Regions from separate parts of the Listeria marthii genome, predicted to be linked through region 2. Evidence: riboswitches for the same ligand, from Rfam matches in the RefSeq annotation. Region 2 holds a riboswitch; the other holds the start of a gene.
The links. A riboswitch is a leader RNA that binds a small molecule or an ion and turns the genes downstream of it on or off. The one in region 2 is predicted to bind S-adenosylmethionine.
Positions count from the first base shown of each region.

Region 1: another riboswitch for S-adenosylmethionine. It lies ahead of metK (methionine adenosyltransferase); the one in region 2 lies ahead of HCJ55_RS12450 (O-acetylhomoserine aminocarboxypropyltransferase/cysteine synthase family protein).

Region 1 is NZ_JAASWB010000003.1:14,319-22,445, forward strand. Features, by position in the region: gene menD (2-succinyl-5-enolpyruvyl-6-hydroxy-3-cyclohexene-1-carboxylic-acid synthase) at 1-14, shown strand, start outside; gene menH (2-succinyl-6-hydroxy-2,4-cyclohexadiene-1-carboxylate synthase) at 16-843, shown strand; gene menB (1,4-dihydroxy-2-naphthoyl-CoA synthase) at 840-1,658, shown strand; gene HCJ55_RS05520 (o-succinylbenzoate--CoA ligase) at 1,674-3,086, shown strand; gene HCJ55_RS05525 (metal ABC transporter substrate-binding protein) at 3,101-4,051, opposite strand; gene yidD (membrane protein insertion efficiency factor YidD) at 4,201-4,467, opposite strand; gene ytkD (RNA deprotection pyrophosphohydrolase) at 4,541-5,014, shown strand; gene HCJ55_RS05540 (DUF2584 domain-containing protein) at 5,065-5,307, shown strand; gene HCJ55_RS05545 (L-lactate dehydrogenase) at 5,324-6,238, shown strand; gene HCJ55_RS05550 (hypothetical protein) at 6,281-6,583, opposite strand; SAM riboswitch class I at 6,768-6,876, shown strand; gene metK (methionine adenosyltransferase) at 6,984-8,127, shown strand, end outside.
Region 2 is NZ_JAASWB010000007.1:47,907-56,033, forward strand. Features, by position in the region: gene HCJ55_RS12415 (GNAT family N-acetyltransferase) at 1-146, opposite strand, end outside; gene HCJ55_RS12420 (DUF4097 family beta strand repeat-containing protein) at 252-1,349, opposite strand; gene HCJ55_RS12425 (HAAS signaling domain-containing protein) at 1,342-1,932, opposite strand; gene HCJ55_RS12430 (PadR family transcriptional regulator) at 1,925-2,257, opposite strand; gene HCJ55_RS12435 (biotin transporter BioY) at 2,451-2,999, shown strand; gene HCJ55_RS12440 (Crp/Fnr family transcriptional regulator) at 3,075-3,776, shown strand; gene HCJ55_RS12445 (HdeD family acid-resistance protein) at 3,822-4,349, opposite strand; SAM riboswitch class I at 4,588-4,688, shown strand; gene HCJ55_RS12450 (O-acetylhomoserine aminocarboxypropyltransferase/cysteine synthase family protein) at 4,797-6,074, shown strand; gene metX (homoserine O-acetyltransferase MetX) at 6,091-7,197, shown strand; gene HCJ55_RS12460 (formate/nitrite transporter family protein) at 7,237-8,037, opposite strand.

The sequences.
Region 1 (8,127 bases), on a different contig from region 2:
AGGCATTAGATTAATATGTTAGTAAATGGTCAACATTACTATCTGAAAAATTCTTTAAGTGGCGATAAACCCGTTTTACTAATGTTGCATGGTTTTACAGGATCAAGCGAAACGTTTCAAAATAGCATTTCCCATTTAAAAGAATGGTATAATATTGTCGCGCCAGATCTACTTGGGCACGGAAAAACAGCAAGCCCAGAAGAAGTGGCGCGCTATTCGATACAAGAAATATGCGCTGATTTGGCCGAGATGTTACATCAATTAAAAATCGCCAAATGTTTTGTGCTTGGTTATTCGATGGGCGGGCGAGTGGCGACTGCTTTTGCCGCCGCGTATCCAGAAATGGTGCGCGGACTTGTATTAGTTAGTAGCTCACCGGGACTTAGGCAAGCGGATGTTCGTGCGAGTCGAGTTCAAGCCGATAACCGTTTAGCAGACCGGATTGAAGCAGAAGGCATCACGTCTTTTGTCGATTACTGGGAAAACTTAGCCCTTTTTAATTCACAGTCTGTTTTGCCAGCTGAACAGAAAAAGCGAATTAGGTCTGAACGGCTAGCGCAAAATCCGCACGGCTTGGCGATGAGTTTACGGGGAATGGGCACTGGAAAGCAACCCTCATACTGGGATAAGCTAGCAGGCTTTACTTTTCCTGTGCTACTCGTTACTGGCGCTTTAGATGAGAAATTCGAGAAAATCGCGCAAGATATGCAACAACTTTTACCAAATAGCACGCATGTTACGGTGCAAGAAGCGGGGCATGCAGTTTATTTAGAGCAACCAAACATCTTTTCAAGTCAGCTTAACAACTGGCTGGAAGTTATTTTAAAGGAGGAAGAAAAATGAGTTTTAATTGGCAAACAGAAAAAGTATACGAGGAAATCAAATATGAAAGTTACGAAGGAATCGCGAAAATTACGATTAATCGTCCAGAAGTACATAATGCATTTACACCAAAAACAGTAACAGAAATGATTGATGCATTTAACTTAGCGCGTGATAATTCAAATCTTGGCGTGATTATTTTAACTGGGGAAGGCGAAAAAGCTTTCTGTTCTGGCGGAGATCAAAAAGTTCGTGGTCACGGCGGCTATGTTGGTGATGACCAAATTCCACGCTTGAATGTTCTTGACTTACAACGTTTAATTCGAGTTATTCCAAAACCAGTTATCGCGATGGTTGCAGGCTGGTCAATTGGTGGAGGAAACGTTCTTCAATTAGTATGTGACTTAACAATTGCTGCAGATAACGCGAAGTTTGGTCAAACTGGACCGAATGTTGGTAGCTTTGATGCTGGTTATGGTTCTGGCTATTTAGCACGTGTTATCGGACATAAGAAAGCGAAAGAAGTTTGGTTCATGTGCCGTCAATATTCAGCGGACGAAGCACTTGAAATGGGCTGGATTAACACAGTTGTTCCAGTAGCAGATTTAGAAAAAGAAACAGTAGCTTGGGCGAAAGAAATGTTACAAAAAAGTCCGACTGCGCTTCGTTTCATCAAAGCGGCGTTCAATGCAGATACAGATGGTTTAGCGGGTATTCAGCAATTAGCTGGTGACGCAACACTTCTATACTATACAACGGACGAAGCAAAAGAAGGTCGCGATGCCTTTAAAGAAAAACGCGATCCTGACTTTGATCAATTTCCAAAATTCCCTTGATTTGAAGGTGTAAAAATGGACATGACAAACTGGCTTCAAAAACGAGTGCGGCTTTCTCCTAACGAGACCGCGCTCGTTTTTGAAGGAAAAGAAGAAACATTTGCGGAAATAAGTGACGCCGTGGAGCGACTTGCAGGGAAATTGTTCGCGCGTGGTATTAGAAAAGACGAGATGGTCGCCTTGCTAGGAAAAAACGACCGAATGACGTTCTTGCTTATTCATGCCTTGCAACAACTTGGCGCTGTCACGCTATTCCTCAATAACCGTTTGACGAAAAAAGAAATTGCTTTTCAACTCGCCAATGCGGAAGTACAACAAGTGATTATGGCCGATTCCTTTGCGGATAAAGTGGCAACTGGAATTAGCTACACCGAATTGCAACAAACAGTCTACATAGCGCCGGCACTGATAGAAATATGGGACTTATCGCGTGTGGCTTCGGTTATGTATACATCAGGGACAACCGGGCAGCCCAAAGGTGTTATGCAAACCTATGAAAACCATTGGTGGAGTACGGTTGCTTCTGTTTTAAATTTAGGCTTGACCGAAAAAGATAGCTGGCTTTGTGCTGTGCCGATTTTCCATATTAGCGGTTTATCGATTATGATGCGCTCGGTGATTTACGGAATTCCGGTATATTTGGAAGAACATTTTAACGAAGAAAAAATCACCCAATTGCTAGAAAGTGGCCAAGTTTCTACGATTTCAGTCGTGACTTCGATGCTTGAACGATTACTGAAAATACACGGAGGTAGCTATCATCCGAATTTACGAACTGTGCTCCTTGGCGGGGGACCGGCGAGTAAGGCTGTTTTGGAAATTTGCAAGCAACGTGATATACCGTTAGTGCAATCATTTGGTATGACCGAAACGGCATCGCAAATCGTCACCTTACCACCGAAAGATGCCTTAACTAAAATTGGTTCTTCTGGTAAAGCGTTATTTCCAGCAGAAGTCAAAATTGCGGATGACGGGGAAATTTTATTAAAAGGGCCATCGATTACGCCAGGATATTTACACAATGATGCTGCAACAAATGCTGCCTTTGTGGATGGCTGGTTTAAAACGGGCGATATTGGCTATTTGGATGAAGAAGGCTTTCTATTCGTGTTAGAGCGTCGCTCGGATTTGATTATCTCGGGCGGAGAGAACATTTATCCAACCGAAATAGAACATGTTATAGCTACTTATGAAGCGGTGAAAGAAGTCGCGGTAGTAGGGAAGCCAGATGACAAATGGGGAAGTGTTCCAGTCGCTTTTATCGTTGCGGAACAAACTTTTGATGAAACGGAATTACGCACCATTTGCCAAACGAACTTAGCTAGTTTTAAAATTCCTAAACAAATAACAATTGTCGACAATTTACCTAAAACAGCTTCTGGTAAAATTCAACGTAATAAATTAAAAGAAAGGCACTCTATTACTTAGAGCGCCTTTCTTTTTTAGTAATTAAGTCCTTCTTTTAAAGCTTTTAAGTTGTCGTTCATGATGGAAAGGTAATCGCGTTGGTTGTCGATATCTTTTTGCGTTAATGTTTCTAAATTATGCAGTGTTAAGGTTTTCGTGTTTGTTTCTTGTTGGATTACATCCGCTATTTTAGAATTCGTGTTTTGTTCCAACATGATATACGGGATTTTTTCTGCTTCGATTTTTTCGACAATCGATTTTAGTTTCTTTTGAGATGGTTCGTCACTTGTTGATACGCCGGCGATGGGGATTTGGTGCAATTTGTATTCTGTTTCCCAGTAGCTATAGGCAGCATGAGCAGTAACGAAATCTTTTTGTTTGGCCTCGCTTGTGACAGTGCGGAAATCTTGATCAAGTGTCTTTAATTTTTCTTCGACAGCTTGATAATTTTTCTCGAAAGTTTCTTTTTGGTCAGGCATTTCTTTGATTAATTTATCTTTGACGACAGTGGCCATTTGTTCCATATAAACTGGATTTAACCATACGTGCGGGTTGATATCGCCGTGTTCGTGTTCTTCTTCGCTTTCATGGTCATGCTCCTCGGCTGCGTCCGGATCTGTTGGTAAATCTAATTTTTCAGCGGTAGGGACGAAAGTGACATGTTCGTTTGCTAATGTTTTTTCTGCTTTATCGACAAATCCTTCCATGCCAAGACCAATATAGAAAAATAAATCACTATCGGCAATTTTCATCATATCTTTTTGTGTTGGCTCAAAGCTGTGAGCGTCTGAACCGGGCGGGTAAATACTGTTAACGTCAACATATTTGCCACCAATTTGTTCTGTTAAATACTGCAAAGGATATACCGTCGTATAAACGGTTAATTTATCACTGTTCGTTTTTGTAGCGCTGCTGTCCGAACAGCCAGTCAATATTAATAAAGCGGATAATAGTGCGGTTAATACGATAAGATAGCTTTTTTTCAATCCATTCACTCCTCTAAATCGAAATTGTTCTTGTTTAAATAATATGCGAATCGTAGTAATTACGATTTATAGTCCGAACTTGATAATACCTTATTCTTTCATAAAAAGCAAGAAAAAAATGAACCGGCGTAAACCGATTCATGCTATTATTAATGATGATGATGCGCTTTGCAGTGATGCTCGGAATCATCGTTTTTATCTTTTTTAGGTGGCACGAAATCCAGCCCGCCTTTATGAAATGGGTGGCATTTAGAAATACGTCTAATCGCGAGGTAGCTTCCTTTTAAAGCACCGTGCGTCTGTATCGCTTCAATCCCGTAAGCAGAACAGGTTGGATAAAAACGACAAGTCGCCGGGGTGAACCGCGAAATATATTTTTGATAAAGTCGGATTCCTCCGATAAGAATTTTTTTCATTAATATTCATCCTCTAAATTTCAGCTTACATACAGCTTACCATATTTTTGAAAAAAGAAAAGGAAGTGAGTTTTTGTTTATTTATAATGATACACTTGGAAACAAAGTGACGATTTATTTTGAAGAACAGCAAATGAATCCGGATGATGTGCTGATTATTCCTAAAATGAAAGATGGCTGGCTTTTTACGGAACATAAAATTCGCGGACTAGAATTTCCTGGTGGCAAAGGGGAGCCTGGGGAAAGTAATTTGGCGGCAGCGAAACGAGAACTCATGGAAGAAACGGGAGCAATTAGTGATGCTTTTTATTTTGTAGCTGATTATTTGGTTGAATCCAAGGAGCGGACGTTCACGAAACGGGTTTACGCGACAAAAATTACCGCCATCGAAACAAAAGCTGATTACTTAGAAACAAAAGGGCCCGTCGTTTTGCGCGGAGCATTGAGTCAATTTATTTTACACCCGGCATTCAGTTTTTTTATGCGTGATGCTGGGATGGTTCAAATTGTGAAACAAGCTGAGCGGATTCTAGCCGATAAAAACTAGTCAAACAGGGGTCAACTCTGCTATGATAAAAGAAAATGGAGGTGGAGAAATTGGGTATGCCACTAGAGGTAAACACAATGATCGTAACAAAAGGAAATGAAAAACGAATTTCTGATAATTTCTTTGAACTTGAAAAAGTAGGGTATCGGATTTATCCAATTGATGTGCCAATCGCAGTTCGTAAAACAAAAGAAGGCGAAACACTTGGAGAAGCAATTCCACGAAAACTCGTATGGGAAAATAATAAAACCATCATTAAATATGAATTAATCGCATTAAATTCAAGTAATTAATTTTGGAGGGGATTTTGTGAAACGCAAAGTAGGAATAATTGGTACAGGTCATGTTGGAAGCGACGTGGCTTTTTCCCTTGTTACTCAAGGGATTTGTGATGAAATTGTTTTAATTGATAAGGTCGAAACAAAGGCAGAAAGTGAAGCGTTAGAACTACGAGATATGGCTTCGATGACGCGTTCTTATACAACTATCACATCGAACGATTGGGATGCGCTGGCGGACGCAGATGTGATTGTGATGGCAGTTGGGCCAGAAACGCTACTTCGGGAAGATCGAATGGAAGAACTTGTTGAAACAAGCAAATCTGTGGCAGAGATTGTACCGAAGATTGTAGCGACGGGTTTTAAAGGGGTTTTTGTGAATATTACGAATCCGTGTGATGTAATTACGATGCTTATTCAGAAAGTTTCGGGCTTTGATCGTTCGCGGGTGTTTGGGACGGGCACATCGCTTGATACAGCGCGAATGAGACGAGTAGTCGGGGAAACGTTACATATTAATCCAAAGAGTGTCGAGGGATACGTCCTTGGCGAGCACGGCGAATCGCAATTTGTTGCTTGGTCAACGGTGAAAATTGGCGGCATTAGTATCGCCGATTACAAAATAACAACACCACTTGATTTACCAGCTTTAAAAGATGCTGTTCGCGGTGGTGGCTGGAATATTTTAACTGGAAAAGGTTGGACGAGTTTTGGGATAGCGACAGCCGCGGCGGGAATTGTGGATGCGCTTTTAACAGATGCTAAACAAGTTTTTCCGTTAGCTGTGTATTCCGAAAAAACAACGACTTACATTGGTCAACCAGCGCTTATTGGTGCAAATGGGGTAATAGCTATTTTAGAACCGAAACTAACTGTAGATGAAGAGGCTAGTTTTGTTGCATCAGCTGAAATTATTAAAAAAGCTTTTCAGTTAATTGAACGATAATTTTTCATAAAAAAAGCTAGCGACATTTACGTCGCTAGCTTTTTAGGCTGTTTTAGCTTTTTTCTTTTGTTTAGGTTTTTTTGATTTTTTGGAAATAAAGCGAACTAGGCTAATGATAAGTGACACAACATATTCACCAAATGAGCCGATAAAAATGGCAATTGCTATTTCTGTTTGGGACATCCCACCGCCGTAAAAGCTGATGAAAAATACCACACCACTTGCAATTAATCCCATTGTTGCTAGGAAATATTTAAACCAATATAAACGAAACACAAAATCAAATAAACATACAACTGCTAAAAACCCAAGAAAAATAATCAAGGATAGCGGAATTAAACTCATAGATACAATCTCCTTTAGTTAAGTAAAACATCTTTTTTATCCATCTATCATACCACAGGTTGGAAATAATGATAAGTGAAAAATAATCAAACGCCATTTTTAAGGGATGGAAATGAATTCAAAACCGAATTATTATTGCATCTGGCCTCAGTTTATGGTATTCTATTTTAGAATTAAAATTTATCTTTCATCCAGAGCGGTAGAGGGACTGACCCTTTGAAGCCCAGCAACCTACACATATATGTGAAAGGTGCTAATCTGTTGCAGGAGTATTATCTTCTGAACGATGAGAGCAAAGGTATAATTATAGCCTTTCTCTATTCGTGCGCGTTTTGTGCAAAATAGGGAGAGGCTTTTTATATGAGACGTATTTGGAGAGAACTAAAGGAGGAAATTAAAATTGGCTAAAAACCGTCATCTATTTACATCAGAATCGGTTTCTGATGGACATCCAGATAAAATTGCAGATCAAATATCTGATGCAATTTTAGATGCAATTATTTCAAAAGATCCGGACGCGCGTGTGGCTTGTGAAACCACGGTGACGACTGGTTTAGTATTAGTAGCGGGAGAGATTACGACGTCTGTTTATGTAGACATCCCTAAAATCGTTCGCGATACTATTAAAGAAATCGGCTATACCCGTGCAAAATATGGCTTTGATGCAGAAACATGTGCTGTTTTAACGGCAATTGATGAGCAGTCACCAGATATCGCACAAGGCGTAGACGAAGCGTTAGAATCCAGAAGTGGCAACGAAATTGACGCTGCTATTGAAGCAATCGGAGCAGGAGACCAAGGTTTAATGTTCGGTTTTGCAACAGACGAAACAGAAGAATTAATGCCATTACCGATTTTCTTAGCGCATGGTTTAGCTCGCAAATTAACCGAATTACGTAAAACAAATAAATTAGATTACTTGCGTCCAGATGCGAAAACACAAGTAACTGTCGAATATGATGAATTTAATCAACCAGTTCGGATTGATACGATTGTTGTTTCAACTCAACATCATCCTGATATCACACAAGAACAAATTGCGAAAGACTTGCACACACATCTTTTCCCAGAAGTGATTGATGCTTCTTTCTTAGATGAAGATACGAAATACTTTATCAACCCAACTGGCCGCTTTGTTATCGGTGGCCCACTTGGCGATGCTGGTTTAACTGGCCGTAAAATCATCGTAGATACATACGGTGGTTATGCACGTCATGGCGGGGGAGCATTCTCCGGTAAGGATCCGACCAAAGTAGACCGTTCTGGCGCTTATGCTGCAAGATATGTTGCGAAAAATATCGTAGCTGCTGGACTTGCTAAAAAAGTAGAAGTACAAGTAGCCTATGCTATCGGCGTTGCGCGTCCGGTTTCGATTTCGATTGATACGTATGGAACAAGTGACTATTCCGAACAAGAATTAATCGATGGCGTAAATGCATTATTCGACTTACGACCAGCTGGCATTATCCATATGCTAGACCTGCGCCGCCCAATTTACCGTCAAACAGCTGCCTTTGGTCATTTTGGCCGTAGCGACCTTGATT
Region 2 (8,127 bases):
GTTTCAACATTATAAAATCTTTCCAAAAAGTCGTCTTGTACATCATTTGGAATTAAATCTTGATACGTATGATGCCACGAAGTAATCGCTACATGCTGAATGGCCTCGGCATCGCTATTAGTTGCTTTTCTAATTTGAAAATCCATCATCCATTCTCCTCCCCATTGCGCAAATTGATAAAACAGTTTATCTGACTTTACCCCTTTTTAACAAAAAGAATGCGCTAATTAAATAATTAGCGCACGGATTTTTTATTTTTTGATTTTAATATCACCTGAACTTGTTTTCACTGTGACACGGTTCGCTGTATTAGAATCACTTGTTGGTGCTTTTACACTACCAGAATTACTACTTGTTTCGTAAATAGCTTTAAAATCGCCTGGTATCTCTAGTTCTACTTCACCAGAATCTGTATTGATTTTGATGTTTCTCACTTGCTTGATAAATGCTGCATCCACATCACCTGAGCTTGTTTTAGCAGTTACGTTATTCGTTACACCCTCAAGTTCAATTGAGCCAGAATCTGATTCTGTTTGCAATTCGCCATTTGTATTCGCATCAATATCGCCAGAACTTGTTGTTAACACGGCCAAATCTGTAACACTATCAGTCAATTCAATATCACCAGAATCGATTGCAATTTTAAGTTTTTTCGCTTTAACTCCGCTAGCAGTAACATCACCAGAACCGCCATTCACTTCTAAATCACCAGTTAAACTCGTGATTTTTGTCTTCCCTGAACCTGTTTCAATCGCTGTATTTGCTTTAATAGTAGCTAATTCTAAATCACCAGAAGAAGTCGCCATTTGAGCAGTATCCGCTTGGAGATTAGTCACTTTCAACTCACCAGAATTAGTCGAACTAACAAATTTCTTTACGTTAAAATCGGCTACACTAATATCTCCTGAATGAGATTTCACTTCTAAATCAGCCACTTTTGTATCTTTCGTTAAGTAGACAGTTACTTTTTGTTTTCCGTAAGCATAGATTTTACCAAAGTTGTTATACCAATCATCTTCTTCTGGAACCGTAATATTAAATGAAGTTCCATCTTCGGAAACTGGTTCTAATTTTTGGATTGCTTTTTTATCATTTGCGGAATAATTCCCTTTTAATTCGATATAATTTTTTCCAGTTGTGCTTTCTTTCCATTCAATTGATACATCTCGCTCGGAAGAAAAAGCAATCGTGTTAATATTTTCATTTGCCAAGTCCCACTGTTTTGTAAGTGGTTCTCCTTTTTCAATCATATCGCCTGTGTTCATTGTGATAGCCACGCCGATAGCACCGATAATAAATAGCACCAAACCGGCGAAAAATAGTTTCTTACTTAATTGATGTTTACGCATTGCTTCCGCCTCCTTTGACTGCATATTTGTGCCACTCGATAATCGCCATTGTAGCTTTAGTTGTAAACTTCGTCAGTGCATTTACAACAAACAGAAGCATCAGTCCCAAGCCCACAAGTCCAATAGATACAAACATTTGATAAAATTCGAAATCAGCGCCAAATAAAAGCATTACACCAAATAATAATGGTGAAAGGAAAAATGAAGCAACAGTCGCCCAAAGTGAAATCACTAATGACCATAGCGAAACCATAATTGGAATGATAAGGCAGATGTCTAGGAAAAACAAACCTACTCCAATTAAAATTTGCTTACTTACAGATCGATTTGCATTTTGATTTTTGCGTGGTACATAATAATATTCCGCTTCCACTTGTTCTTCACGGATATTACGTTCACTTAAAATATCTGTCGCAATTTCTTCCGGCGTTCCTAGGTCAAAGACGATTTGTTCTTCGCTTTTCCCCGCATCAATCCCATTTCTGAAATGCTCTTGATAATCAGATAACAGCTCTCTCCGTTCTTTGGGATCAAGCAATTCTAGGCGTTGGTTTAATTCATTTAAAAAATCTTGTTTATTCATTTACGGCTTCCCCCTCTGTTAAAAGCTTTGCAACACTGTCTGTAAAACTATTCCATTCAGAAATAAGTTCGTTCAAGTAAATTTCCCCTTTGACAGTTAGTTGATAATATTTTCTTGATGGACCTTCATTCGATTCTACTAAATAAGTGGAACAATATTCTTCTTTCACTAATCTTCTAAGTACTGGATAAATAGCGCCTTCTGCTACCTCAATATATTTAGAAACTTGATTTGCCAACTCATAGCCATAACAATCTTTCTTTTGAATTAAAAATAAACAGCAAAGTTCTAACACACCTTTTTTGAATTGTGGGTTAACCTCCATGCTAACTCCTCCATTCTGTTGAATTGCACACTAGTATTAAGTAATCACTACTATATATTGTTCACTACCGCTATAGTTTATCATACACTAGTGTTCAATGCAAGGTACTGATTAAAAAAACTAGTATTGTTTTTTTTACCGATAAATGTTAACCTATTTTAGTATTAAGTTTACATTAAAAGGAGATATGTTTATGCGCGATCAGAAATTGAAATTTTTAGTTGTAGATGCTTTATTTGCAGTCATCATTGCTTTGCTTGCACAAGTTGCTATTCCACTCGGTCCGATTCCACTTACTGGACAGACATTTGCGATTGGCTTAGCAGCAACGATCCTTGGAGCTCGTCATGGCACGATATCTGTGTTAGTTTATATTGTTCTTGGAGCTGTAGGTATTCCCGTTTTCCAAGGAATGACAGCAGGAATTGGGATTATTTTTGGACCAACTGGCGGATTTATTATCGGATTTATTTTTAACGCATTACTTACAGGCTGGTTGCTCGAAAAAACCAAATTCACGGTTCCTTATGCTATTGTTGCCAATATACTTGGCGCAATCGTCACGCTTATTTTCGGCGTGTTATGGCTGAAAGTTAGCACTGGGCTTGACTGGCCAGCTGCCTTTTTAACAGGAATGGTGCCATTTATTATTCCTGGTATTATTAAAGCCGTTTTCGCGGCGCTTTTAGGGATTCTTATTCGTGATCGCCTCATCAAAGCAAAACTTCTTAAAGCAACATAAGCCCCATTGATACACATTTGAAGTTAACTCCTATATAATGATAATGATTACCACTGAGAAAAGGGGACTCGGTATATGTCATTACTAAATGAGGAAAATAGCTTTTACAACGTAGATTTACTTAATTTATTAAAAGATTCTAGTGAAGCAGTTCTTCCATATAAAAGAATTCGCTTTAGGCGCAATCAACAGATTTTAGCAGAAGGCGCGGAAACGGAGTACTTCTATATCATTGAAGAAGGCGTAGTTGCGATGAGCAAAAATACTTGTAAAGAAGATAACATTATCAGCTTCTTAGGCAAACAAGATTGCATCGGACCGCTTACACTACTTGGTGGCGCGATATCACCAGTAAATTACACAACGATAAGTGAGGTTAGTCTTTATCAATTTGAACGTAAATATGTTCTGAATAAATTCTTAAGTTCACCAGATGTATTTTGGCAGATGAACGCACTTATGCAAAGTATGGTTACACCAATGCTAGAACGCGAAGCTTATGCAAATTTACCTTCTAATGAGAAAGTTTTAGCTGGATTAATTGCTTGTGGAGAACGATTTGGCCGAATTGAAACAGATGGCTCTTGTTTGATTCCATATTATTTTACGCAAAAAATCTTAGGAAATTATCTAAATTTAGCTCGAGCTTACGTGGCGACGAATTTACGAAAATTAGAGGAAGATGGTATTATTGCCCTTTCGCCTAAACCTTGGCGTATTAATAATTTTGAAATTCATAAGCAAAAACTGAAAGATACATATAATCCATACATATAAATGCAAAAAAAGGCGCTATCCTAGTGGATAGCGCCTTTTTATTTTTTAATAATTTTTACCCATAAAGAAGAATGTTGCAATTGCACCGATACCTTGAACGATGAAGAATGTTGCGACAACGATTATAACACCGATTACAGAAACAATTGGATTAAACAAAGCGATAAAGCCAACAACGATACCAATAATACCGATTGTTAAAATCCAGCCCCATCCTTGTACATTATTTTGTTTAGCAGTAAATGCACCTACTGTACGCATAATACCAGCAAACAATACCCACATACCAAAAAGTAATACAATTATTTCTGGTCCAGCAAATTCATTAAATAATAGCAAGAAACCTAGTAAGATGGATAAAATCCCGTCCGCTAGCACCCAACCAGACACACTTTGTGATTTTCTGTCTGAAAAATAAGAGATTGTGTGGAAAATACCAGAAATTAGTAATAAGAAACCTAGCATTAATGCCGATGTTAATAATGAAATCCCCGGATGGAACAAGAACCAAATCCCAAGAATAAGCATTGCAATCCCTGCTAATAAAACAAGAATTCGTGTAAAAGTTTTCATTTTTTATTTCAACTCCCCTTTGTTTTTTCTAATTCGACCCCATGTTTAATGAAATATAATTAGTCTTAACTATAATAGCCTAAAAAAGCGGATTTAAAACCTTTCGCGCGTAATTATTGCCCTAAAAAAAGGCCTTTTTCACAAAAATATCATAAAAAGTACTAATTTTAGCCTTTTTTAATACATAGTTGACAATTCATAGCATCCAGCGTAATATATAACTTAATTTAATAGTATTTTCTTATCACGAAAGGTGGAGGGACTGGCCCTTTGAAGCCTTAGCAACCGGAATTTATTTTCACGGTGCTAATTCCAGCAGTATATTCTGAAAGATAAGTCGGAAATCCATGTTTAGGAAACTCTATCCTCTCTGGCGGCTTATATACTGCTAGGGAGGTTTTTTGATGGAAATTACTGATAAATACATATTAAAGAGGAGTGGATTTTATGAGTAATGAGTATAAATTCGAAACAATTCAAGTACACGGTGGACATACGCCCGACGGAGATACGCATTCTAGAGCCGTGCCAATTTATCAAACAACATCGTATACATTTGATAGCCCGGAACATGCCGCAGCCTTATTTGGTTTACAAGAAACTGGAAATATTTATACCCGCATTATGAATCCTACTACTGCTGTTTTAGAAGAACGGTTAACTTTACTTGAAGGTGGTATTGGTGCCGTTGCAACTGCTTCTGGCATGGCCGCTATTACTTACTCTATTTTAAATATTGCTGGTTCCGGGGATCATATCGTCGCAGCAGCAACACTTTATGGTGGAACGCACACTCTTTTCTCTCATACATTTAAAACATTTGGGATTGACGTTACTTTTGTTGACCCTAACGAACCTGAAAATTTCGAAAAAGCGATTAAAGAAAATACGAAAGCTGTCTTTATTGAAACGATTGGAAATCCTGATATTAATATTGTTGATATCGAAAAAGTGGCGGACGTTGCGCACGCAGCCGATATTCCGCTCATCGTTGACAACACATTCGCAACCGCTTATTTAAATCGCCCATTTGATTTTGGCGCTGATATCGTCGTTTACTCGGCAACAAAATTCATCGGTGGTCATGGGGTTGCGATTGGCGGAGCGGTCATTGACTCAGGTAAATTCAACTGGGCAAATGGCAAGTTTCCAAAGTTAGTTGTGCCAGATGATAGCTATAATGGCCTCTCCTACACAAACGATGTTGGCGCTGCGGCTTATATTACCAAACTGCGCGTCTCGCTCCTTCGTGACACTGGCGCAGCACTTTCCCCATTCAACGCTTTCTTGCTTATCTTAGGCCTAGAAACACTATCCCTTCGCCTAGAACAACACGTTAAAAATGCTAAACAAGTCGCCAATTTCTTAAACGACCATCCAAAAGTAGCTTGGGTAAACTATCCCGGTTTAGCAGATAATAAATACAACGAGCTAGCCCAAAAATATTTACCAAAAGGCCCGGGTTCGATTTTCACTTTTGGCGTTAAAGGCGGCTATGAAGCTGGTAAAAAAGTGATTGAATCCGTAGAATTATTCTCACACCTAGCCAATGTTGGCGACGCAAAATCGCTTATCATCCATCCAGCATCCACGACCCACCAACAACTAAGCGAAGAACAGCAATTAACAGCTGGCGTGAAACCAGAATCGATTCGCTTATCGATTGGAATTGAAAACGCCGATGATATCATTCAAGATTTAACGAAAGCACTAGAGCAAATTTAGGAGGAAGTGAAGAGAAGTGACCTTACAACAAAAAGAACTATTTCAAAAAAGTCCTCTTCTACTTGAAAATGGAGAAACATTAAGCCCAGTTTTAGTTGGCTATGAAACATACGGGACACTTTCTGAGTCACGCGATAATTGTATTTTGTTAGAACATGCACTCACTGGGACTGCTCATGCGGCGAAACATTTTGACGACGATGCACCTGGTTGGTGGGATGATTATATCGGACCGGGGAAAACGATCGATACGGATAAATATTTCCTCGTTTGCACGAATGTATTTGGTGGTTGTAGTGGCACGACCGGCCCTTCTTCTATTAATCCAAAAACGGGCGAATCTTTCCGATTGCAATTTCCCGGTTTTTCGATTAAAGATATTATTAAAGTCCAGCGTGAGCTTTTGGAACAGCTTGGGGTTACGCGGATTGTTTCGGTGATTGGTGGATCGATGGGTGGAATGCAGGCGACAGAATGGGCGATTGATTATGCGGATATTACAGATAGTATTATCAATATCGCCTCCCCGCTTGCTGCCGGACCTGATGCGATTGGTTATAATCTGATTATGCGTATGGCGATTTTGAATGATCCCGACTTTAATGGCGGTAATTATGTTGGTCAACCTGAGGGCGGGCTTGCGACGGCTCGAATGGTCGGAATGATGACTTACCGGACGAGCGAGCTGTTCTCGAAACGATTTGAACGCTTCACTGTCGCCGAGTCTTCCCCTGCTGCTTTCTCAAAAGAGCATTTTCAAATCGAGTCGTATTTGCAATATCAAGGCGATACTTTTGTCGAGCGGTTTGACGCGAATAGTTATTTGTATTTAACGAAAGCAATTGATCTATTTGACGTTACGGCGCCTGCGAAAGACGATTTGCCCGCTTTTTCGAAAATCAAAATTCCGTATTTGCTTATCGGCATCACGACCGATCAACTTTTCCGGATTCACGATTTACGCCGTGGCTACGAACTTTTAAAAGAATGGGATGTGCCGGTTACTTACCATGAAGTGGCTTCCGAATACGGCCATGACGCCTTCTTAGTCGAGAAAGAAGTGCCGAAATTCGAACCACTGATCCGCTCATTTTTAAGCAATTTACCCGTTAAAAGCATATAAAAAAAGTGACCTCAGAAATTTTCCGAGGTCACTTTTTTATTAGTCTTTATAAATTGATTTCGTTCGGTTAAGCCAAGCATAGCCGAGCCCGATAACAAGGCCTCCGCCTACAAAATTCCCTAGTAAAGCAAGTACTAAATTGACGGTCACATTGCCCGCTGTCATTGCAGCAAGTGTTCCACCAGAAGCGAAAAATGCTAATGAGAATGATGAGAAGTTGGCGATAACGTGCTCGAATCCTAAGAATGCGAAGATGAAAATAATGAAAACCATCGCAATGACTTTCCCAGCATCATCTTTCATTCGAAGCGTACAAAGCACGGCGGTATTTACAACAATATTAGCGAAAATACCTTCCACAAAAATTTCTAGTGGCGCTTTTTCAAGTTTACCGCTAACGGCAGTAAATAAGAAATGGTCTGCAGGTAAATTATGGAAAACAGATGTCAAGGAAACTAAGTACCCAGCAAGAATTCCACCAAATAAATTACAAACAATACATAAAAGCAAAATTTGTAATGCTTTTCCTGGTTTAACAATTTTTTGATAAACACCAGTTGTCATATACATCATGTTAGAAGTACCAAGCTCAGCATTCATATAAATAATCATTACGAGCGACCAACTAAACATAAATGCATACGTGATTTTACCAAGTCCTGGCGCAAAATGATCGACTTTATCACCAATCATTACAGCAACCGCAGTCCCTAGTGTCAAGAATAAACATGCTAACATCGCGCGCACGATATAACGAAGAATACTATTATTTACTAAATCAATTTTTTTGCGCGTACTATAATCAATTTTCTGCATTAATGGACTATTTTCCACATCCAAATTATTTCATCTCCAAACAAAAAAATTTTCTTGTGAAATTCACAACTTGTTTATTGTAGCATGTTTTTAATTTGATGCAAATAGTTTTCA